3 regions of the Microbulbifer sp. ARAS458-1 genome follow, and region 1 is predicted to be linked to each of the others. Evidence: predicted binding sites of a transcription regulator. Region 1 holds the regulator's gene; each other region holds the start of a gene.
The links. Region 1 encodes LexA, which represses DNA repair genes until DNA is damaged. Its sites were predicted from a motif close to ACTGTNTNTANANACAGT; they were not measured.
Positions count from the first base shown of each region.

Region 2: a site for LexA is predicted at 3,648-3,665, ahead of recA (recombinase RecA). Genes of this name have one in related genera too.
Region 3: a site for LexA is predicted at 2,872-2,889, ahead of uvrD (DNA helicase II). Genes of this name have one in related genera too.

Region 1 covers NZ_CP155838.1:2,434,039-2,441,412, reverse strand. The annotation lists gene AAFH99_RS10035 (mechanosensitive ion channel family protein) at 1-533, opposite strand, end outside; gene nagZ (beta-N-acetylhexosaminidase) at 600-1,613, opposite strand; gene AAFH99_RS10025 (TetR/AcrR family transcriptional regulator) at 1,635-2,330, opposite strand; gene AAFH99_RS10020 (DUF6763 family protein) at 2,573-2,905, shown strand; gene lexA (transcriptional repressor LexA) at 3,075-3,683, shown strand; gene AAFH99_RS10010 (hypothetical protein) at 3,837-4,091, opposite strand; gene AAFH99_RS10005 (DUF6586 family protein) at 4,186-4,725, opposite strand; gene topA (type I DNA topoisomerase) at 4,808-7,374, opposite strand, start outside.
Region 2 covers NZ_CP155838.1:3,256,920-3,264,293, forward strand. The annotation lists gene AAFH99_RS13630 (Trm112 family protein) at 1-110, opposite strand, end outside; gene glpK (glycerol kinase GlpK) at 296-1,774, opposite strand; gene AAFH99_RS13640 (regulatory protein RecX) at 1,944-2,543, opposite strand; gene recA (recombinase RecA) at 2,546-3,577, opposite strand; gene AAFH99_RS13650 (CinA family protein) at 3,742-4,263, opposite strand; gene AAFH99_RS13655 (MaoC/PaaZ C-terminal domain-containing protein) at 4,322-5,254, opposite strand; gene AAFH99_RS13660 (prolyl oligopeptidase family protein) at 5,375-7,374, opposite strand, start outside.
Region 3 covers NZ_CP155838.1:720,948-728,321, reverse strand. The annotation lists gene AAFH99_RS02880 (TRAP transporter substrate-binding protein) at 1-447, opposite strand, end outside; gene uvrD (DNA helicase II) at 613-2,841, opposite strand; gene hexR (transcriptional regulator HexR) at 3,124-3,978, shown strand; gene AAFH99_RS02865 (DUF4153 domain-containing protein) at 3,991-5,775, shown strand; gene AAFH99_RS02860 (multidrug effflux MFS transporter) at 5,935-7,188, shown strand; gene gstA (glutathione transferase GstA) at 7,213-7,374, opposite strand, start outside.

The DNA.
Region 1 (7,374 bases):
CCGATGCCCCCCATCGCCAGAATACCGCTGAGGTTGTAGCCCAGCCGCTCCATGACAACCATTGCCGCGGTAATCAGAATAGAAGCGCGAACCAACTTGCCAATCGCACGTACGGTGGTGGTATCGATGGGTTTGCGTGTATAGCGTGGGTCCGCCATGTTCTGCTCGACTTCTTTTGCAAATCGCAGCGCAAACCAGGTAACCACCACGACAAACCCGATGGCCCGCGGCTTACCTTCGAGCCAGAGCAGGAGCTCGGCGCCGGTGGCATCACCGGCACGGGCGGCGGCGAACGTGAGCCCCAACAACCAGACCAGAATCGACGCGGGCGGATTGATCGAATTGACCAACGCATCATCCCACGGGTTGACAGTGCGCTCGGCGCGCTCCCGCAGCCGGTTGACAAAAATTCCAAGAATCCACGATGCGGTTGCCGTAATTAATACGATGACGAATACTTCGGCAATCCAGAAGCGGTCATCCCCCACCAGGGAGCGCAAAAACGCTATAACTGACTCCACAAACAACTCCATTGGCTACTGACTTTATTGCTGTGCTCACTAACACGCGCTGTGTTTTTATCAAAGATTGAGCGGTATTTACATCCAGGAGGCCAGCCACTGACGGGTTTCCTGCCAGCGCGGACTAGCCTCCAACGCCTCCCAGGATTGAATTTTCGCACGGCCACGCATGCGCTCCAGTCGCTGACTGGATGCAGGATCTGGCGTAAAACCCTCCAGCGCTTCCAATACCTCTTTTGCACCGGCGCGATTGTTACACACAACGCCCATGTCACACCCCGCAGCCATAGCCGCGTGAATTCGCTCCCGGTAGCCGCCGGCGGCGCCAGCCCCCTCCATGGTCAGATCGTCGCTGAAAATCACACCATCAAACTTGAGACGTTTGCGCAGGATCTCCTGTAACCAGAAGCGCGAAAAGCCCACCGGATTTTCATCCACCCGGGCAAAGCGAATATGTGCGGGCATTACCGCCTCCAGCTCGCCGGCAGCAATACACTCGCTAAAAGGCGTGCAATCGGTAGCCATAACCTCTTCCAGGGAGCGCTGATCCACCGGCAGTTCTTCATGGCTATCTTCCAGCACCTGCCCATGCCCAGGGAAGTGCTTGCCGGTAGTCGCCATGCCGGCGTCGTGCATCCCCGCCATAAAGGGGCGGGCTTTCTCCGCCAGCTGCAGTGGGTCCTGCGCAAAACTGCGGTCGCCAACAATGCGACAGAAGTCATCGTCCGCATCCAGTACCGGTGCAAAACTGAAATCGATGCCAACCGCCAGTAACTCCGCGGCCAGCAGCCAGCCCACATCTTGCAACTGCTGCTTGTCGGCGCGCGCGCTCAGCGCCTGCATAGACGGGATACGGGTAAACGAATCGCGGAAGCGCTGCACTCGCCCACCCTCCTGATCCACCGCCAACAGGATTTCAGGGCGCACAGCGCGAATTTCTTCAATCAGCGCCTCCAGCTGCGGACGGCTTTCAAAATTGCGCGCGAAAAAAATCAATCCACCGACATGGGGGTGCTGCAACAACGCGCGGTCTTCGTCGGTGAGGGAGTGCCCCTCCACATCAATCATTACCGGGCCAATCGGCTTAGACATCGGCATGAACTCCAAGATGAATTAACGGTTGTCGCCGGTACTGCCCCCCGGCGCACTAGCCCCCGGAACCTGTCCCGACCCCACTCCTGGCATTGGCGCGGTCAGCATGGCCACTGCGGCCGGCGCCAGGCGCGCCAGGGTTTCTTCCAAGCTACTCTCGGCGCCAAAATCTTCCCGAAGGATAGCTTCAATGGCGTCAAAGCTCGAAAGAGAAAACACTGTGGCGCCGAGCATAAAGTAAAGACGCCAATAAAAGGTCACTGGATCGACATGGGGCAGGGCCGCCGCCAGCTGCCCCGCGAAACGCCGGTAGCTGTCACCGTAGCGAGAGACGATAAATCGCCGCAGATGGCCCTGAGATTGGGTGTAAGCCAGCCCGAGCAAGCGCATAAAGCGCTTGGGATCGCGCCCCTGACTGGCAAGACCGGCCAAAGCAACGCGGTAGAGGCTCTGCAGGAGGTCATCCAGCTGTAAAGGTTCGCTGGCCGCGCCCCGCCGGGTCAGCTCGCGATTCAGAATTTCCGTAAAAGGTGTAAGAAAGCGCTCGAAAACCGCCTGAATCAACTCTTTTTTAGAACCAAAATGGTAATTCACCGCCGCCAGGTTCACCCCGGCAGTACTCGTGATGGTACGCAGCGAGGTCTCCGTGAAGCCTCGCTCTGCGAACAGAACTTCCGCGGCGTCCAGAATACGATGGACCGTGTCTGTCTGACTCATGCCGATTTCACACCAATTCAAACCAACAATTAAAACGCTCGTTTTACCCGGAGACTAGCATATACCGCCAGCGATGAAACCTGCGCTATTGCGTTGCCCCTCGCAGAAAGCCCCAGTACAGAGTGCGCCGCCAAAGTACCAAGCCCGCAACCGGCACATTAGAACGGGTATATCGGCTCTGAAAGCGCCGGGAAGGAACCGAAGGCGGACACATCACAACAGTAATAGAGGAGGAGCATGCCATGGCACGAATCGCTCCGGAAATTGGCAATTGGTTTGAAAATTTCGACACAGGCGACCTCTTCGAAGTGGTTGCCGTAGACCACCCCGCGCGCACCATAGAAATCCAGTATGTCGACGGGAGCCTGGATGAAATCGATTTCCAGAACTGGCCTGGGATGCCGGTCATCGGCGCAGCCGCGCCGGAAGATCCAAACGCCGGGTACGGCACCGTTGCGGATGAAATGCAGGACGAGGAAGACGCCGGCTACCGCAGTCCGATTTTCTCCCCTGCACAGAGTGCAATCGATCGCCTGGAGGGTGAATCCTTTCCCGGTACCGACGAGGGGTTCTGACCGACTCCGGCCATAACTGGCAACCACAGTACGGCACTTGTGCAAAGCACCGTGTGCTCCGTCGGCACAGATTCCAAATCTTCGGATAATCGGCACTTGATTGCGCGCCCCTGAAATCTGTATATAATCACAGCAACTGTATAAAAATACAGACAACAGGAAGGCGCTCATGACAAACCTCACCGCACGCCAGGCTCAGGTACTGGAATTGATCAAATCCTATCTGGATGACACCGGCTACCCGCCCACCCGAGCCGAAATTGCCCAGGAGCTGGGCTTCCGCTCTCCCAATGCGGCGGAGGAGCACCTCAAAGCGCTGGCGCGTAAAGGCGCAATCGAAATGGTCGCCGGCGCATCCCGCGGTATCCGTATTCCCGATTACAACAGCGGCCTGCCTATCGTTGGCCGCGTGGCCGCCGGCAACCCGATTCTGGCGGAAGAAAATATCGAAGAGTATTGCGAGATTCCCGCCGAGTTTTTCCACCCACCGGCGGATTACCTGCTGCGGGTACATGGTATGAGCATGAAAGATGCCGGTATTCTTGACGGGGATTTACTGGCGGTACAGCGCACCGACAATATCCGCAACGGGCAGATTGTGGTCGCGCGCATCGAGGACGAAGTGACGGTAAAACGCTTCAAGCGACGCGGCAATCAGGCGACGGTGCAACTGCTGCCGGAGAACCAGGACTTTGATGTGATTGAAGTTGATATGCGGGATCGCAGCTTTGCCATTGAGGGTCTGGCGGTGGGTGTGATTCGACAGAATCCTATCTGATGTTGGCGGTGTAAGCGGCGAGCCCTCAGGTTTTCTGGATCCCGGCATTCGCCGGGTGGACAAATCGCCAAACATTCCGTGTCTCGTATTTCGAATATAAAAAAACAGGGCTTTAGCCCTGTTTTTTATGTCTGCGAATTAACCACAGAATGATCAGTGAATGGTGTGCTCGGTCAGATCCACGTCTTCTTCCTCGAACGGCTCCGGCTCCATCTCATTGATGTCCTGTACCGCTTCGATACCAGCCTCAAGCATGGCGCGGGCTACCGCCACCTTGTGTTCCCGCAGAAAGTGCTGGCTCTCGTCCGAGAAATGAATACGTACCAGCGGTTCCCCTTTGTGACCAGCGCGTCGCAGCGCCACATCACCATTGGACAACTCAATGATTTCGTAAGTCTCGGTAGACATTCACTTCTCCAGTAACCGCGTGATTTGGAGCAGTGTAACACAGCGGCGCCTGATTAATCAGCGGGCCGCAGGTGATAGGTTTCGCGACAGACGCTCACCACTCCTGACTGTGTGCCCGCTGGCGCTGAATCAACTCGGACAGGCTCCGGTGCCACTGTTGGACCCGCTCCCGGGTCAGAGCCTGCTCTGGTGCGACCTCAGCAGAATCCAGCTGACGCACGGGAATCATCGATTGAACGCCCACCGACGTGGTGGATTGTGCATGACCCGAGGACCCGGAGGCGCTCAACACCCATAACTTGTGCCAGGCGGCAAAGAGGCCTGCAAACCAGCTGTCCGGGTTTTCAGCGAGATTGACCAGTTCACTGGCCTCGCCGCTGAATTTGCCCCGCTGGGCCACCAGGTTTGCCAGCGCTTGAGCCGTTTGCGGCTCGGCACCTGCGGCGAACCCCAGCTGCATCTGATACCCCTGCTCCGCCAGAAACCCCCGGTATCCCCGCCACAATTGCAGAACCGCGGCCTCCAGCAGGGAAGCTTCCAGGAGAGGCGTATCGTCCACTTCGGCACTGGACTGCAGCAGCAGCTGTGCCTTGCGTAACGCCGACGCCACGGTACCGGTGTAGGGATTACTCAAACTGCATTACCCCCTAGTCTTTCTCCCAGATTTTCTGGATCCCGGCATGCGCCGGGATGACGGATAGCGGCCTCCCGGCCAATCACTTGGCCGGGGATTTTTTGGCTACTGCCTTTTTCTTCGCCGGCGCTTTTTTGGCTGCAGCTTTCTTGGCCGGTGCCTTTTTAGCGGCGGCCTTTTTCTTGGCCGGAGCTTTTTTCGCCGGGGCATCTACCTGCCACTTACCATCGCGATAGAACGCCTTCCAGCCCGTTGCCTTGCCCTCTTCTTCACTCTGGACGTACTGCTCCTGCGTCTTGCGGCTGAAGCGCACAACGGTGTCACGACCTTCGTTGTCTTCGGTAGGCGCCGAGAACAGGAAGCTGTACTTCGGATCGATCTCATCCTTATGTGGCAACAGCTCCTTGACCAGCGGAGCGCGGGTCTCGCGATTTTTCGGGAACTGGCTGGCGGCCAGGAACAAGCCGGATGCGCCGTCGCGGAGTATATAGGTATCCTCAACTTTCTCGCAGGCCAGTTCCGGCATGGGTACCGGATCCATTTTCGGCGGTGCTGGCTGACCACTCTTCAGGAGTTTGCGGGTGTTCTTGCAACTCTCGTTAGTACACCCGAAGTACTTGCCGAAGCGGCCGGACTTCAGCTGCATGTCCGACCCGCACTTGTCGCACTCGATCACCGGGCCGTCATAACCCTTGATCTTGAAGGTGCCCTTCTCCACTTCAAATCCACTGCAATCCGGGTTATTACCGCAGATATGCAGCTTGCGATGCTCGTCCACCAGGTAGTTATCCATGGCGGTGCCGCACTTGGGACAGCGGCGCTTATCCCGCAGCTGGCGGGTTTCCGCATCTTCGTCTTTCTCCGCATCAACCGCTTCTTCACCGGACACCAGGTTCATGGTGTTGGTACAGCGCTCTTTGGGCGGCAGCGCATAACCGGAACAGCCGAGGAAAACGCCGGTGGAGCCAGTGCGAATCTGCATGTGGCGACCGCATTTACTGCACTCGATATCCGTGTCCGTTGGCGAGTTGCGACGCATGCCGCCCTCTTTATCCTGAGCTTTCTCGAGCCGCTTGCTGAAGTCGGAATAGAATTCATTCAGCAGGTCTTTCCAGCCTTTCTTACCCTCCGCCACCGTATCCAGTGACTCTTCCAGGCTGGCGGTAAAACCGTAATCCATCAGATCAGTAAAGCTTTCACTCAATCGATCTGTGACGATATCGCCCATTTTCTCCGCGTAAAAACGACGGTTCTCCAGACGCACGTAGCCGCGGTCCTGGATGGTGGAAATAATGGATGCGTAGGTGGACGGACGGCCGATACCACGTTTTTCAAGCTCTTTTACCAGTGCCGCCTCACTGAAACGCGCCGGCGGCTTGGTGAAATGCTGTTTCGGATCCAGCTTTTTCAGATTCAGCTTTTCACCGACCTTGATGTCCGGCAGCACCAGATCTTCGTCTTTCTTGCTCTGCGCGGGCGCGACCTTCAGGAAACCGTCGAACCGGATGACGCGGCCACGGGTGCGCAGCTCAAAATCACCGGCAGTAACCACCACAGAGGTGGAGGTAAATTGTGCGGGAGTCATCTGACAGGCCACAAACTGCTGCCAGATCAGGGTATACAGGCGCTCAGCATCACGCTCCATGCCCGACAGCATGTTCGGCTTGACCCGCACATCAGATGGCCGGATCGCTTCGTGCGCCTCCTGAGCCCCTTCTTTGCTGCTGTAGCGGTTGGGGTTTTCTGGCAGGTACTTCTCGCCGTAATTCTCGCCGATAAATTCGCGCACGGAAGCCACGGCTTCGGCACTCAGGTTTGTGGAGTCGGTACGCATATAGGTGATGTAACCCGCCTCATAGAGTCGCTGGGCCATCATCATGGTTTTCTTCACGCTGAAACTGAGGCGATTACTCGCGGCCTGCTGCAGCGTGGAAGTAATAAAAGGTGCACTGGGCTTTGAGCTGGTGGGTTTGTCGTCCCGTGCACTTACGGTGAAATCGCTGGACTGCAGCGCCTTCAGCGCTGCCATGGCCTGTTCTTGGTTGGTGGGCTTGAACGCTTCACCAGCCTGTTTTTTCACTTCCAGGCGCAGGGCGTCTGATTTGGCGGTTTGCGTATCCGCAAACAGAGTCCAGTACTCCTCGGGGATAAACGCGCGGATTTCACGCTCGCGCTCCACCACCAGTTTTACCGCTACGGACTGCACGCGACCGGCAGAAAGACCACGGGCGACTTTTTCCCACAGCAACGGAGAAACCATGTAGCCCACGATACGGTCCAGGAACCGGCGCGCCTGCTGCGCATTGACTCGGTCGATATCCAGAGGGCCCGGATCTTCGAATGCTTCCTGGATCGCGGACTTGGTGATTTCGTTAAACACCACGCGTCGGTAGCGCTGCTCATCACCACCAATGGCTTCCCGCAAGTGCCAGGCGATGGCCTCTCCCTCGCGGTCCAAGTCCGTTGCGAGATAGACGTGGTCGGCATTGGCGGCCAGCTTACGCAGCTCGTCCACCACCTTTTCTTTTCCAGGAAGAATTTCGTAGTGGGCTTCCCAGTTGTGGTCCGGGTCGATACCCATGCGCTTGATCAGCTGCTCACGGCTTTTCTTGCGCTTGTAGATCTCTTTCGCTTCCGGCGATAGCTTGC
Region 2 (7,374 bases), 820 kb from region 1:
GGATAGGCCAAGCCGCTCGCCTTGCACACCAGCTCCTGCGCCTCTTCGTGATACTCGAGAGGTGCCTTGCTGACAGGGCAGACCAGTAAACTCAGTAATTTCTTATCCATGTCGATCTCGGTGTTTCACTCAGATAGCGCCCACCGCCCTGAAAACGGGATGCCCCGGGGCTTGGCAGGCAAAAATGACCGCGTATGGTACAACGCTTTTTCAGGCTTTTCACGAATGATGGGAGAATTCACCGGGGCTCGGTTGAACCACAGGCGGTAGGCAACAGGCGCCGAATGGTACGGCGCTAGAAGCTGCGACAGGCGGCCACGGCCTTGCGCCAACCCTGCAGATGAGACTGGCGAGTCTGTACAGACATCTGTGGCAAGAAGTCTTGCTCTATGTCCTGCAGAGAGTCAGGCAGCGCACCGTATTCCCACAGACCAGCCCCCACACCGGCCAGGAGCGCTGCACCCACGGCGGTAGATTCTATCTGGCGCGGGCGCTCGACTCGCAGACTGGAAATATCCGCCTGGAACTGCATCAGAAAATTATTCGCACTGGCGCCGCCATCGACCCGCAGGCATTGCAATTCGACATTCAATGCCCGCGCCATCAGCTCAGCCAACTCATGGCTCTGAAATGCGATCGACTCGAGCGTCGCACGCACTATTTCTGCGCGCCCCGCCCCGCGGGTAAGCCCGAACAGCGCACCACGAGCATCCGTATCCCAGTGCGGCGCCCCAAGGCCACTGAAGGCAGGCACCATATATACTCCGCGGGTACTGGGAATGGACTGTGCCAGCTGCTCTGAGTCTGCTGCGTGCTGGATGATTCCCAGATCATCACGCAGCCACTGCACTGCCGCGCCCCCGTTGAATACGGAGCCCTCGATCGCGTATTGCGGCTGGCCCGTTGCATCACAGGCAACCGTAGTGAGCATCCCCTCTGGCACCAGCGGACGACGCTTACCGGCACTGGCGAGCATAAAACAACCGGTACCGTAGGTGTTTTTCATACTGCCCGGCTGAAAGCAGCCCTGCCCATAGAGGGCCGCCTGCTGGTCCCCTGCCACTCCACAAATAGGTACGCGGGCCCCGAAAAAGGTCGCAGGATCAGTAACACCAAAGCTGCCCGCTGACGGCCGTATTTCCGGCAGAATCGCACTGGGACATTCAAATAATGCCAAAAGCTCACTATCCCACTGATGCCGGTCGACGTCATACAGTAGAGTTCGGCTGGCATTGGTGTGGTCGGTGAGGTGCTGACGGCCGCCGGTTAAGCACCAGATCAGCCAGCTGTCGATGGTGCCAAAGCAAAGCTCCCCTGCCTCAGCGCGGTGGTACAGATCCGGTGACTCGCGAAAGATCCAGCGCAATTTGCTGGCAGAGAAATAGGCATCCAGCAGCAAGCCCGTTTTTGCCCGTACCATCGGCTCGGCGCCGGCCCTACGCAAGTCACCGCAGATACCCGCGGATCGGCGACATTGCCACACAATGGCAGGGTGTACCGGCTCACCAGTGGCCCGATCCCACAGGACCGTGGTCTCGCGCTGATTGGTTATTCCAAGTGCGCTCAACGCTGACGCGTCGATTCCGGCGCGCTGTAGCGCCGCCGCACATACTTTCAACGTCACCCGCCAGATTTCACTGGCGTCATGCTCCACCCATCCGGGTTCGGGATAATACTGGGAAAATTCGGAGTAACTGCGGCCACGCAGTCTGCCTTCGGCATCAAAAACAAACGCGGTGGTACCGGTAGTACCCTGATCTATGGAGAGAATCATACGAGGCGCCAGCTCTGGACTTTTTGTTATTCACGATCGGCAGCCCCACAGTGATCGTGGGCTCCGGCTAAAGCCAGTATATACGCTGTGGGGACCTCCCTCCTGGCGGGCGAGCGCTGTAACGGTCCGCCGCTCCCTCTATCCCATTTCATGTGGAACCTTTTGTGACTCAGTCTTGCGGGCTATTCAGCTCTTCAATAGCGTACTGAATCGCATCGCCAGAAAAGCCGCGATAAGCGAGGTATCGTTGACGCCGCGCGCGCTCTTTAAGTTGCTGCTCCCGCGGCTGGGAAAGATCGAGCGGCTGACGGAACTTACGCTGTAACTGTTCGAGAGCAAGCTCAAACCAGTCAACCTCCTCTTGCAGGGCCTCCATTACCTCCTGAGCGAGCACACCGCGAATACCGCGAACCTGCAATTCCTGCCGAATGCGTATCGGCCCCTGCCCACGACTGACCCGGGAGCGGCAGAAAGTTTCCGCAAAGCGCCGGTCGCACTGGTAGTTCAGCTCCTGCAACCGCTGCAGCACGCTATCAAAGTCGGCTTCAGGGTGTTTGGGGGCCAGCTTTTGCCTGAGCTCTTCACAGGAGTGCTCGCGGCGGGCAAGCAGTTCCAAGGCGTGATTGAACAGCGCCTGAAAAGTATCAACTGGCCTTTCCTGTGGCCGACCACCGGGACGGGATTGAGGTAGGGAGAGAGAGGAGCCTGGCGACGGGAGTTCGCAGTCAACACTGCTCCCGCCGCCATTAGAATTGCGCAAGAAAGACAAGATCAGTCTTCCGCAGCTTCCACTTCTTCGGCCGGGGCCGGAGTCACGTCACCGAGGAGCTGGGCACGCAGCGCGGATTCGATCTCATTGCGGATATCTTCGTTTTCCTTGAGGAACTTCACCGCATTGGCCTTGCCCTGGCCAATCTTGTCGCCCTTGTAGCTGTACCAGGCACCGGCCTTGTCGATCAGGCCCATTTTTACACCGTAATCGATAATCTCGCCAAGCAGGTTAATCCCCTGCCCGTACATGATCTGGAACTCGGTCTGCTTGAACGGCGGAGCCACCTTGTTCTTCACGACCTTGACCCGAGTCTCGTTACCAACCACTTCATCGCCTTCCTTCACGGAGCCGATACGGCGGATGTCGAGGCGCACAGAAGAGTAGAACTTGAGCGCGTTACCACCGGTGGTGGTTTCCGGGGAGCCGAACATCACACCGATCTTCATACGGATCTGGTTAATGAACACGCACAGGGTGTTGGTGTTTTTGATGTTACCGGTCAGTTTGCGCAGGGCCTGGGACATCAGGCGGGCCTGCAGGCCTACGTGGGAATCGCCCATTTCGCCTTCAATTTCCGCGCGCGGAGTCAGCGCTGCTACGGAGTCCACGATGAGCACATCTACCGCACCGGAGCGCACCAGCATATCCGCGACTTCCAGAGCCTGCTCACCGGTATCCGGCTGGGAAACAATCAGTTCATCCACATTCACGCCAAGCTTTTCGGCGTAGATAGGGTCCAGCGCATGCTCCGCGTCCACAAAAGCACAGGTACCGCCTTTGCGCTGGGCTTCGGCGATCACCTGCAGGGTCAGGGTGGTTTTACCAGAGGATTCAGGACCATAGATCTCTACAATACGACCGCGCGGCAGGCCGCCGATACCCAGTGCCACGTCCAGACCAAGAGAGCCGGTGGAGATCGCCGGGATGCGTTGCCGCTCCTTGTCTCCCATACGCATGACGGTGCCCTTGCCGAACTGGCGCTCGATCTGAGATAACGCCGCCTGTAAAGCCTTGTCTTTGTTGGAGTCCATGACCTTTCCCATATGTACCTGAAATTTGCTGTGTAATAACTGCTATGGGAAGGGAGCTTAGAGAAAAATTACTGTATAAGCAACCAGTAATCGGGAATGGGGAGTATTCGGGACCTCTGCGCGCGCACCTGGCACCAGTGTGCAAAAAAGTCAGGGACAAACGGTCAGGCGGGATGGCTGCGGGTAATCTCCAGCAGGCCCTTCAGGGCTTCGGTCACGGTCTGAGCCTGTATCTCGGCACGGCTTCCGTTGAAGTGTACTCGCCGGGCCTCAACAGAGAGCGGTTCCTGACCGTCCACGTGGGCCCAGGCAATCCAGACGGTACCCACCGGTTTGTCGTCGCTACCGCCATCGGGGCCGGCGACACCACTGACAGCCACCGCCAGATTGGCGTCCAGGCGATTGAGCGCGCCCACTGCCATCTGCCGAACCACGGGCTCACTGACCGCACCAGTGGTATCCAGGTCGTGCTGGTCGACACCGAGAAAACTGCGCTTGATCCGGTCTGCGTATGACACTATGGCGCCATCAAACCAGCTGGAAGAACCAGCAACCGCAGTAATCGCCGCAGCGATGGCGCCTCCGGTACAGGACTCAGCGGTAGTCACCCGCCACCCCAGCCGGGTCAACTCTTCACCCAGCTCAAGCGCAAGATCCAGCCGCTGCTTATTGTCACTGTCCGTCATGCTTCCCTTGATTCCTACTGCGATTTTTACTCTGCCACTGCGGTAAAAGCCTTGCCGGCTAAAGAGGCTCCAGTAACCCGTTCAGATACTGGGTCTTGCCACTGTCATCGGCCACACGGAATACCGTCGCCCCGGCACCAGCCTGAGACTGGAAGCGCACCGATGACGGTAACGGCACCGGGCGTTTGAATTCAACACTCTGCCTGAAGCTCTCAGGCAGGCCGGACCGCCGTTCCAGAGAAGCGAGACAAGCCGCCTTGGTCCACATACCGTGAACAATGGCGCTGGAAAAGCCAAACAGGCGCGCCGACGACGCAAACAGGTGAATCGGGTTCCAGTCGCCGGACACCCGCGCGTAATTGCGCCCCGCCGCCTCCGGAATATCCCAGCTGTCGCCGCCGTGGCCACTCATGCCCTGAATGTCTTGTGGCAACAACACCAGTCCCGACTGCAACGGCTTGTCTTTTCCACTGTGTCGGGCGCGGCTCAGCATGACGCTCTCGCACTCCCATACCAGGGTACCCGCCACACTGACCCGGGTAGTCAGTGCAAACTCATAACCCCGCTTCACCGCAACCGGTGGCAGCAGATCACAACGGATATCCAGTGCCTCATCAGGCGCGATGGGGCGGTGCTGCGTAATCTGGTTGCGCAGGTGCACCAGGCCAAGGATCGGAAAGGTGAATGCATCGGACACCAGTAACTTCAGGTGCAGCGGCATTGCCAGAACAAACGGGTAAGTAGCGGGCAGCTGGCCCCCTGCAGCAAAACCGCACACATCGCGATAGGCACGCAGGCGCTCCACATCCACCTGCTGCCCCCGCAGGCTGACACTGGCCAGAACCGTATCTCCCTGGCTAGCAGAAGCCTTCTTCTTACGGGCAGTCAGTACGCGAAAGTACAGGGGGAGAATGGCCGGGCGGGTGCTCAGCTCAATCTGCAAAGGGGTAGACCGGTCCGTTGCCTTTGGCACAGCATTAAATCTCGGCATAAATCTTGTGGCTCCAAATGATACCTCGCGACGGGAAGCTGGACCAGCTGGTCACACCCCTCCCGTCAAGCCATTATCTTGCCCCCGATTCATGCCGAAACGATGACAGAAATCGCGGGGTCAACTTCCCGGCAGTTCGGAGATCCCCATATTGAACAGGGTAAACCCGAAAATATCCGCATACTGTTCGATGGTCTTGGATACGGGGGTACCTGCACCGTGGCCCGCATTGGTCTCGATACGAATCAGCGTGGGGGCCGGGCCCGCCTGCTTGCTCTGCAATTCGGCGGCAAATTTGAACGAGTGCGCCGGCACAACACGGTCATCGTGATCGGCCGTGGTGACCAGCGTGGCCGGATAACGCGTATCAGCCTGCACATTATGTACCGGTGAGTACTCTTTCAGGTACCGGAACATTTCTTCGCTCTGTTCCGCAGTGCCGTAATCGTAGGCCCAACCGGCACCTGCGGTGAAGGTGTGGTAGCGCAGCATGTCCATCACCCCCACTGCGGGCAGCGCCACTTTCACCAGATCCGGGCGCTGGGTCATTACGGCGCCGACCAGCAGGCCGCCGTTGGAACCACCGCGAATCGCCAGATAGTCACTGGAAGTGTAGCCCTGCTCGACCAGGTATTCACCCGCAGCGATAAAGTCGTCAAACACATTCTGCTTCTGCAGCTTGGTCCCGGCATCGTGCCAGCGTTTGCCGTACTCACCGCCACCGCGCAGGTTCGGCACCGCGTAGACACCACCCAGTTCCAGCCACACTGCATTGGCAATGCTGAAGGACGGGGTCAGACTGATATTGAAACCGCCGTATCCGTACAGGATGGTCGGGTTCTTGCCGTCCAGTTTCAGGCCTTTCTTGTGGGTAATCATCATCGGCACCTTGGTGCCGTCCTTGGAGGTGTAGAACACCTGCCTGGACTCGTAGGCCGCCGGATCAAACTGTGCGCCGGACTCGCGGTACACACTGGACTCCCCCTTGTTCACGTCGAACGCAAAAATAGTGGAAGGCGTTTTGTAGTTGGTAAATGAGTAATAGAGAATCTCGTCCGCATGCTTGCCACTCAGGGAAGAAGCGCTGCCCGGCCCCGGCAAGGCAATTTCACGCACCTGCTTGCCGCTGTAATCGTACTGATACACCTTGGAAAGGGCATCCACCATGTATTCCGCGAACAGGTAACCACCACCGGTTGAAGCGGTCAGTACGTTCTCGGTTTCACCGATAAAGTCCTGCCAGTTTGCCGGAGCAGGATCTGCCGCATCAACGGTGACGACCTTCTTGTTGGGCGCTTCGCGGTTGGTGACCAGGAACAGTTTGCTGCCCTGATTATCGAGCACGTAGGTATCGGAGTCGAAATCAGTCAGCACCGGCACCAGCGGCGCATTGGCCTTGGACAGATCCTGGATAAACAGGTCATTGCCAGAGGTTGACGTCGCTCCGGAAATCACCAGGAAACGGTCATCTTCGGTGACATAACCGGAAACGTAGCGGCGTTTCTCTTCCTCGCTACCACCAAATACCAGAGTGTCCTTGGACTGAGGCTGGCCGAGCTTGTGGTAGTACAGCTTGTGCTGGTCGGTTTTCGCCGACAGTTCGCTGCCTTCCGGCTTGTCGTAGCTGGAGTAGTAGAAACCTTCGTTGCCTTTCCAGGAAATACCGGAGAACTTCACGTCCACCAGCGGCTCTTCGAGCACCTTCTTGGATTCCGCATCGATGATGTAGATCTTGCGCCAGTCGCTGCCGCCTTCGGATACGGAATACGCCGCGATGGAGCCGTCTTTGGAGAATTTCAAGGTCGACAGTGACGTGGTGCCGTCTTCACTGAAGGTATTGGGGTCGAGAAAAACCTCCGCATCCCCATCCCCTTTTTTCCGCCAGACCACATACTGATTCTGCAGACCATCGTTGCGGTAAAAATAGGTGTAGTCACCCTCGGTAAAGGGAGAGCCCACTTTTTCGTAGTTCCACAGTGCTTCCAGGCGCTGTTTGAGGGTATCGCGATAGGGAATCTGCTCCAGATAACTGAAAGTGACCTTGTTCTGCGCCTTCACCCATGCCTCGGTCTCATCACTGCGGTCATCTTCCAGCCAGCGGTAGGGGTCAGCCACCTCGG
Region 3 (7,374 bases), 1.7 Mb from region 1:
ATAGTGCAGCCAACCATTCATTTCCTGGGCGTTCAGCCCAAAAGGTACCGCAGTAAAAAACTGGGCTGCGGGGATCTTTCCTTTCCAGTAATAGGCGGCACCGTGACCGACCTGGGCGGCGCCACTGGACACCGCACCGAATACCCCCATGGCCGGGACCAATTCGCCGGCGCCGAAGACTTTTATTTTCAGGCGGCCGTTGGACATCGTTTCGACATTGTTCGCGAAGCGCTCCGGGGCACTGCCGAGACCGGGGAAATTTTTGGGCCAGGTGGTGACGAGTTTCCACTCGAAGGTTTGCTGGCCCGAATTTTTCAGGTGAGAGTCTTCGATAGAGGTGACGGTCTGAACCTGATCGGAGCGGGAGATCACCAGGGTACCGAAGGTGAGCACCAGCAGGGCGAGCAGGCCGAGGATAACGGGTGGATACCAGTTTATTTTTTTCATGTCCGTTTGATTTTTATTTTTCGTTTTATTGCGTCACCCCGAACCTGGCCCGGGATCCAGCGGGAATGGCAGGGTATTTGAGGTTGCTGCCGGTTCTGTGGTTTCTGGATCCCGGATCAAGTCCGGGATGACGTTGTTGCGTAAATATACCGTTGTCGATCGTAATTACAGGGGCTGTAGTTTGGCCATGGATACTACCAGCCATTTGGCCCCGGCGTCGTCGAAGTTGACCTGCACTCTTGCGCGGGGGCCGCTGCCCTCGAACTGCACCACGGTACCTTCACCGAATTTTGCGTGGTCGACGCGGCCGCCGAGGGCGAGCGGGGGCAGGTCGTCGTCGAACTCCGGGGCCGGGTCGGAGAACTGGCCGACACCACCGCCGAACTTGCCATAGTTGGGCTGAAACAGGGGTTTGGAGACTTCGGTTTTCAGCCGCACCTCGTGAATATATTCCACCGGAATTTCGCTCACAAACCGGGACGGCTTGTTGTAGGTCTCGCTGCCGAACAGGCGGCGGCTTTCCGCGTAGGTGATATACAGTTTCTTCATGGCACGGGTAATGCCCACGTAACAGAGGCGGCGCTCCTCTTCCATGCGCCCGGGCTCCTGCGCAGACATCTTGTGCGGAAACAGGTTTTCCTCCACACCGGCCATAAACACCAGCGGGAACTCTAAACCTTTGGCCGAATGGAGGGTCATCAGCTGCACCGCGTCTTCAAACTCGTCCGCCTGACCTTCGCCGGCATCCAGCGCGGCGCTGTCGAGGAACTGGTTGATCAGTGGAATCTCTTCCTCGTCTACCGCCTCGCCATCGGCGTCCACGGTGGGTATGCCGTCGAAGCCGCGACAGGCACTGACCAGTTCCTGCAAGTTCTCCACGCGGGTCTGGCCTTTCTCGCCCTTTTCCTTGCCGTGGAATTCGATCAGGCCGGTCTGCTCGATGGCCAGCTCGGCGATATGATCGAGGGTTTTATCGGTGCTCTCTTCGTCCAGTGCATCGATCAGGCTCAAGAAGTTGGCCAGGGCGTTGCCGGCGCGTGCGGCGAGGACTTTCTGTTGCAGCATCTTTGCCGCGGCGTCCCACATGGAGCAGCCGTGTTCGCGGGCGAACTGGCGCACCATATCCACAGTGCGCGCGCCGATGCCTCGAGTGGGGGTATTCACCACCCGCTCGAAAGCGGTGTCGTCGTGGCGGTTGGTGATCAGACGCATATAGGAAAGCGCGTTCTTGATTTCCATGCGCTCGTAGAAGCGCTGGCCGCCGTAGATGCGGTAGGGCACCTGCTCGCGCAGCAGGCCTTCTTCCAGCACCCGCGACTGGGCGTTGGAGCGGTACAGAATGGCGATGCTGTCGCGACGGTTGCCATCGCGCACCCAGTCCTGGATACGCTCGACGATAAAGCGTGCCTCATCCTGTTCGTTGTAGGCGGAGTAGAGCGCAATCGGCTCGCCCTTGTCGCCCTCGGTCCACAGCTCCTTGCCGAGGCGGCCGGTATTGTGGGCGATCACCGCGTTGGCGGCGTTCAGGATGGTGCTGGTGGAGCGGTAGTTCTGCTCCAGGCGCACCGTCTGCACGTCTTTCAGGTCGGCTTCGAAGTGCTGGATATTCTCGATCTTGGCACCGCGCCAGCCGTAAATGGATTGGTCGTCGTCACCCACCGCGGTGATCGTGCACTGGTCGCCGGCCAGCAGGCGCAGCCAGGCGTATTGAATGGTGTTGGTATCCTGGAACTCGTCGACGAGGATATGGGGGAAACGGCGGCGGTAATGGGCGAGTATGCCGTCGTTATCCCGCAGCAGTTCGTGGGCGCGCAACAGCAGCTCGCCGAAATCCACCACGCCGGCACGCTGACAGGCCTCTTCATAGGCGCTGTATATCCGCACCATGGTCTGCAGCCAGGGGTCTCCGGTGAGCTGGATATACTGCGGGCGAATGCCTTCATCCTTCTGTGCACCGATCCACCACTGGGTCTCACGCGGCGACCACTTCTTCTCATCCAGCCCCAGCTCGTTCTGCACCCGCTTGATCAGGCGCAGCTGGTCATCAGAATCGAGAATCTGGAAGTTTTGCGGCAGCTTCGCTTCGGCCCAGTGGGCGCGCAGCAGGCGGTGGGCAAGACCGTGGAAGGTTCCTACCCACATGCCGAAGGTGTTCACCCCCAGCAGTTCCTCGATACGCCCGCGCATCTCCCGCGCGGCCTTGTTGGTAAAGGTCACTGCCATAATGGAGTAGGGCGACGCCCCCTCCACCTGCATCAGCCAGGCGATACGGTGCACCAGCACACGGGTCTTACCCGAGCCGGCGCCGGCCAGAACCAGTTGATTGCCCGGCGGCGCCGCGACGGCTTCGCGCTGGGGGTCGTTGAGGGGGTCTAAGAGTTCAGATACGTCCATGGGGCGGATTGTATCAGGGGTAGGCGGAGAACTGGGTATATAAACAGGGTTTTGTGGTCTGCTAGGTTCTACCACAGTGGCGGGCCTGCTACCGGGTATAGCTTTGCGAGACACGCCGTAAACCCATCCCTGGGGGCTCGGCTGCGGCCGTCCTGGCCGCAGACGGTCTCGCAAAGCTATACCCGGTATCAGCCCCTTAGCATCAGGCGACGTGGCACCAACACTCGCCAGCACCGAGCCATGCCGCTAAACTGCACAGCTTGAACCAGAGAAGGTGTTGTCGTGAAGCCAGCGGAAGTCACGCAGAAGATCAGCGAACAGCTGAGTTCCATGCGCAAATCTGAGCGCAAGGTTGCGGAATATATCCTCGCCAATCCCGGCGAAATCATTCATATGCGGATCGTCGATCTCGCCACCGAAGCCCAGGTGAGCGAGCCCACCGTGGTGCGCTTCTGCCGCGCCGTCGGCTGTTCCGGCTTCCAGGAATTCAAGCTCAACCTGGCCCAGCAGCTCGCTTCCAGCCCCAGCTTCGGCCAGATTGCCGTTACCGAAACCGACACCATCGCCGAATACAAACGCAAGGTGTTCGACTCCACCGTCGACACCCTGCTCAACGTGCGTGACAAGATTGACGGTCGCGCCCTGGAGGCCGCCGTTTCCGCCATCGCCGCCGCCAAGCGGGTGGAATTCTTCGGTTTTGGCGCCTCAGGTGCTGTCGCGGCCGACGCCCAGCACAAATTCTTCCGCCTGCAGATGGCCACCGCCGCCCACTCCGATCACCATATGCAGAGTATGTCGGCCATGAGCATGCAGCCCGGCGATGTGGTGGTCGCCATCTCCCAGAGCGGGCGCACCTCCTCGTTGCTGCGCTCCATGGAAATGGCCAAGGCACAGGGCGCTATCGTGATCGGCCTCGGACCCAGCGGTTCACCGATGACACGCCAGTCCAGTATCCCACTGGAAGTGGACGTGGAAGAAGATATCGAGCTGTACACACCACTCTCCTCCCGTATCGCTCACCTGGTGGTGATCGATGTACTCGCCATCGGCGTCGCCCAACGCAAGGGACCACAGCTCCAGGAGCACCTGCTGAAGCTGAAAAAAGGTCTGTACAACCTGCGTGAGGAAAAGCACTAAACAGGACGGGAAATGCACGGAAGCAGCGACCAACCTACGGAAACCTTCGACGAACAACAGGGTCTCGGTCTCCCGGAAAAGCGCCTGATTGTGGTCGCGGCCCTGTGCCAGGGGTTCGCGCTCTATGCGCTCAAATTTTTCGATGCCGTAAACCACTGGTCGCCGGTGTGGCAGTTCCTCTGTTACACCGTCGCTATTGCCATGCCACCGCTGGTGATTGTCACCGTCACACCACGCCTGGCGCGGGGTTACTGGTGGGTAATTGCGGGCTATAGCGCCGTGCTCGCCCTGCTGGCCAGCTACCGGGGGTACCAATGCACTCCTGCAGATACGATCCAGTGCGGCTGGCCCCACGATTTTTGCATCGCTGTCGGGATTGCGACCTTTATCGTCGCTTTTCTGTTACGTGCCAGTGGCACAGAGCGGCTGCGCCGCCCCAGTTATCCGGCACTGTTCCATTACTCCTGGGATATTGCCCTGACTACCGGTCTCACTCTGGTGTTTACCGGTATCTTCTGGCTGATCCTGATCCTGTGGCAGGCCCTGTTCAAACTGGTGGGCGTGGCGTTCTTCGAGCAGCTGTTTGAACAAGACTGGTTCTTTTATCCGGTCACCTGGCTGGTCGCCGGTTGCGGCGCCATTCTGTTCCGCGCTCAGCAGAGCTTTGTTCTCACGCTCAAGCGCCTGCTGCGTACCATGCTGGTGGCGCTGTTGCCGTTACTGGCGGTTCTCACCATCGTATTTCTCGCCACCCTGCCTTTTACCGGCCTGCAGCCTATCTGGGATACCGGCCGCGGCAGTGCACTGCTGCTGTGGCTGGTGGCACTGCTGCTGTTCTTTACCAACGGTGTGATCCAGGACGAGTTCCCGTTCGCCCGCTACCCCGGGTGGATCAATCGGGTACTTTTACTGGCGCTGGTGCTGGCGCCGTTTTACACCGTTTTTGCGCTCTATGGTGTAACCCTGCGGGTCCAGCAGTACGGCTGGACGCCGGAGCGGCTGTGGGGCGGAGTGGTCACACTCACCCTGGCGCTGCTGGCACTGAGTTACAGCCTCTCCATCCTGCGCTGGCGCGGTCACTGGGCGGAGCGGTTGCGGCGGATCAATACCGGGCTGGCACTGTGGGTGCTGGCGATTTGCCTGGTAACCCAGTCACCGCTGGCCAACTTCTGGCGCATCAGCGCCGACAGCCAGGTGGCGCGACTGGCGGATGGACGGGTGGCGCTGGCGGATTTCGATTTCTACTTTCTACGTAACAAACTGGGGCGACCGGGACTGGAGTCGCTTCAGGCGCTGCAGTCGCTATCGGTCGTCAAGCAGGATAAGAAAGTCGCAGCGTACATCGAACAGCTGCTGGAGAAAAAAGATCCCGTCTGGGCGCTGCGTGAAAACCCGCTACAGGTAGAAGCCAGGGAACGGGAAATGCGCGAGATTCCGATACTGCCCGAGGGGGCGCCGCCTCCCCCGGATGCTGCCCAGTTACAGCGGGATAGCCGGCTCTGCCAGGCAGAACAGCAAAACTGCCTGTGGCTGGTTCAGGATCTGGATGGGGACGGGAAACCCGAGTACCTGTTGTTTATCCACGGGTCGCGCAGCGATGGCAACCACTGGTTGCACATTAAAGCGCACACGTCCGGGCAACAAGGATGGCGACCGGTTTCCAGCAGCAGGCGCAATACAGAGCTTTCGTTCGCGGAGCTGCAACAAAAGCTTTCGGGCGGTCAGTTCAATCTGCGCCCCCCGCGCTGGCAGAGCCTGTATCTCGGCGATGAACTGATGTTCGACCCGACCCAGTAAACCACTGACCGCCTGTATCCACAAAATAAACGCCACTGTCATGGAAACCACAGGCCGAGGCGGCTACCATGCCCCCGCCCGCCGCTGCCTGTGCTAAGGCCAGCGCCAACCCAGTGATGTACCCGGGTGACTTTTCACCCGCTTTATACCCAAGGTTTTATGCCCCCGAATTTTTTCGACGCCGAAGGCAAGCCGCCGCGCTGGCTCGCTCCCTGTCTCGCCGCATTGGTGGCGCTGACGCCATTTGCCATCGATACCTACCTCCCGGCAATTCCCGCCATGGCCATGGCGCTGGGGGTAGAGGTGGCGCAGGTACAGCACTCGGTATCCAGTTATCTGCTGGGGTTCGCCGTGGGCCAGTTGATTGGTGGGCCACTGTCGGACCGTTGGGGGCGCATCGTTACAGGCACTATCGGGCTCGCCATCTTTATCGTCAGCTCGGCGCTGATCCTGTTTGCCAACACCGTGGAGCTGCTGGTGGCGCTGCGCTTTTGCCAGGCACTGGGCGGCGGTTTTGCCACGGTGATCTGCGGCGCCATCGTGCGCGACCTGTACCACGGCCGCGACGCGGCGCGGATCATGTCGATGATCGCCACCATGATGCTGATTGCCCCCATGGCGGCGCCGGCAATCGGCGCGACCCTGCTCACTTTTGGTGACTGGCATGCGATCTTTATCTTCCTGCTGGTGTACGGCCTGCTAATGATGATCCTGGTGCGCGGGGTGCTGCCGGAGACGGTATCCAAGTTCCGCCGCGCGCGCCGCCAGCGGGAATCCCGCCGCAGCATGCTCAAAGGCTATGCGCAGATCTTCCGCACCCCCCGTGCACTGGGATTTCTGTTCGGGCAGGCGCTGATCAGTGGCAGTATGTTTATCTACATCACCACCGCACCCTTCGTGTTTATGGAGCACTTCGGGGTATCTTCCGCCACCTTCCCCATGCTGTTTGGCAGCTGTGTGCTGGGGCTGGTGTTGATGGTGCAGCTGAATATCCGCCTGCTGAAGGTATTCGAGCCCCGCCAGATTCTGCTGGCGGGTATGGCGCTGCAGCTGGTTTCCTGCGCACTGCTGCTGGCAAGCACTTTATATTTTGGTCAGGAGCAGGTGTTGCTGGCGTGGATGGTTCCGCTGGTGATGGCGATGGGTGCCATCGGCATCATCACCCCCAATTCGGCGGCCTGCTATCTGGAGTTTTTCCCCAGGATCAGCGGTACCGCCAACGCGCTCTACGGCGCTTCGCTGTTTATCTTCGGTGGGGTGCTGGGGGGTGCGGTGAACGCGGTGCATACCGGCACACTGGTGCCGATCGCTCTGGGAATGCTGTGCTGTTCCGCAGCGGCCCTGTGTATGGCGCTGTTTGTGGCGCGGGCGCGCCAGCCGATCGAGATCGAGGAGCGGGCGCTGCGGGTGTAAGCCGCGGCCGCCCGCTTGCGGCCTTCAGTTAATACCTTCCGCTTTCAGTGCCTTCTGCACCCCTTCGCGTTGGCGCATGTGCTCGGCAAAGGCCTTGAGCCTGGGCCAGCTGTCGGTATCCACATCCGCCTTGCTGCACCAGTTGTACACGGTAAACAGGTAGGCGTCGGCGATACAGAAATCGCT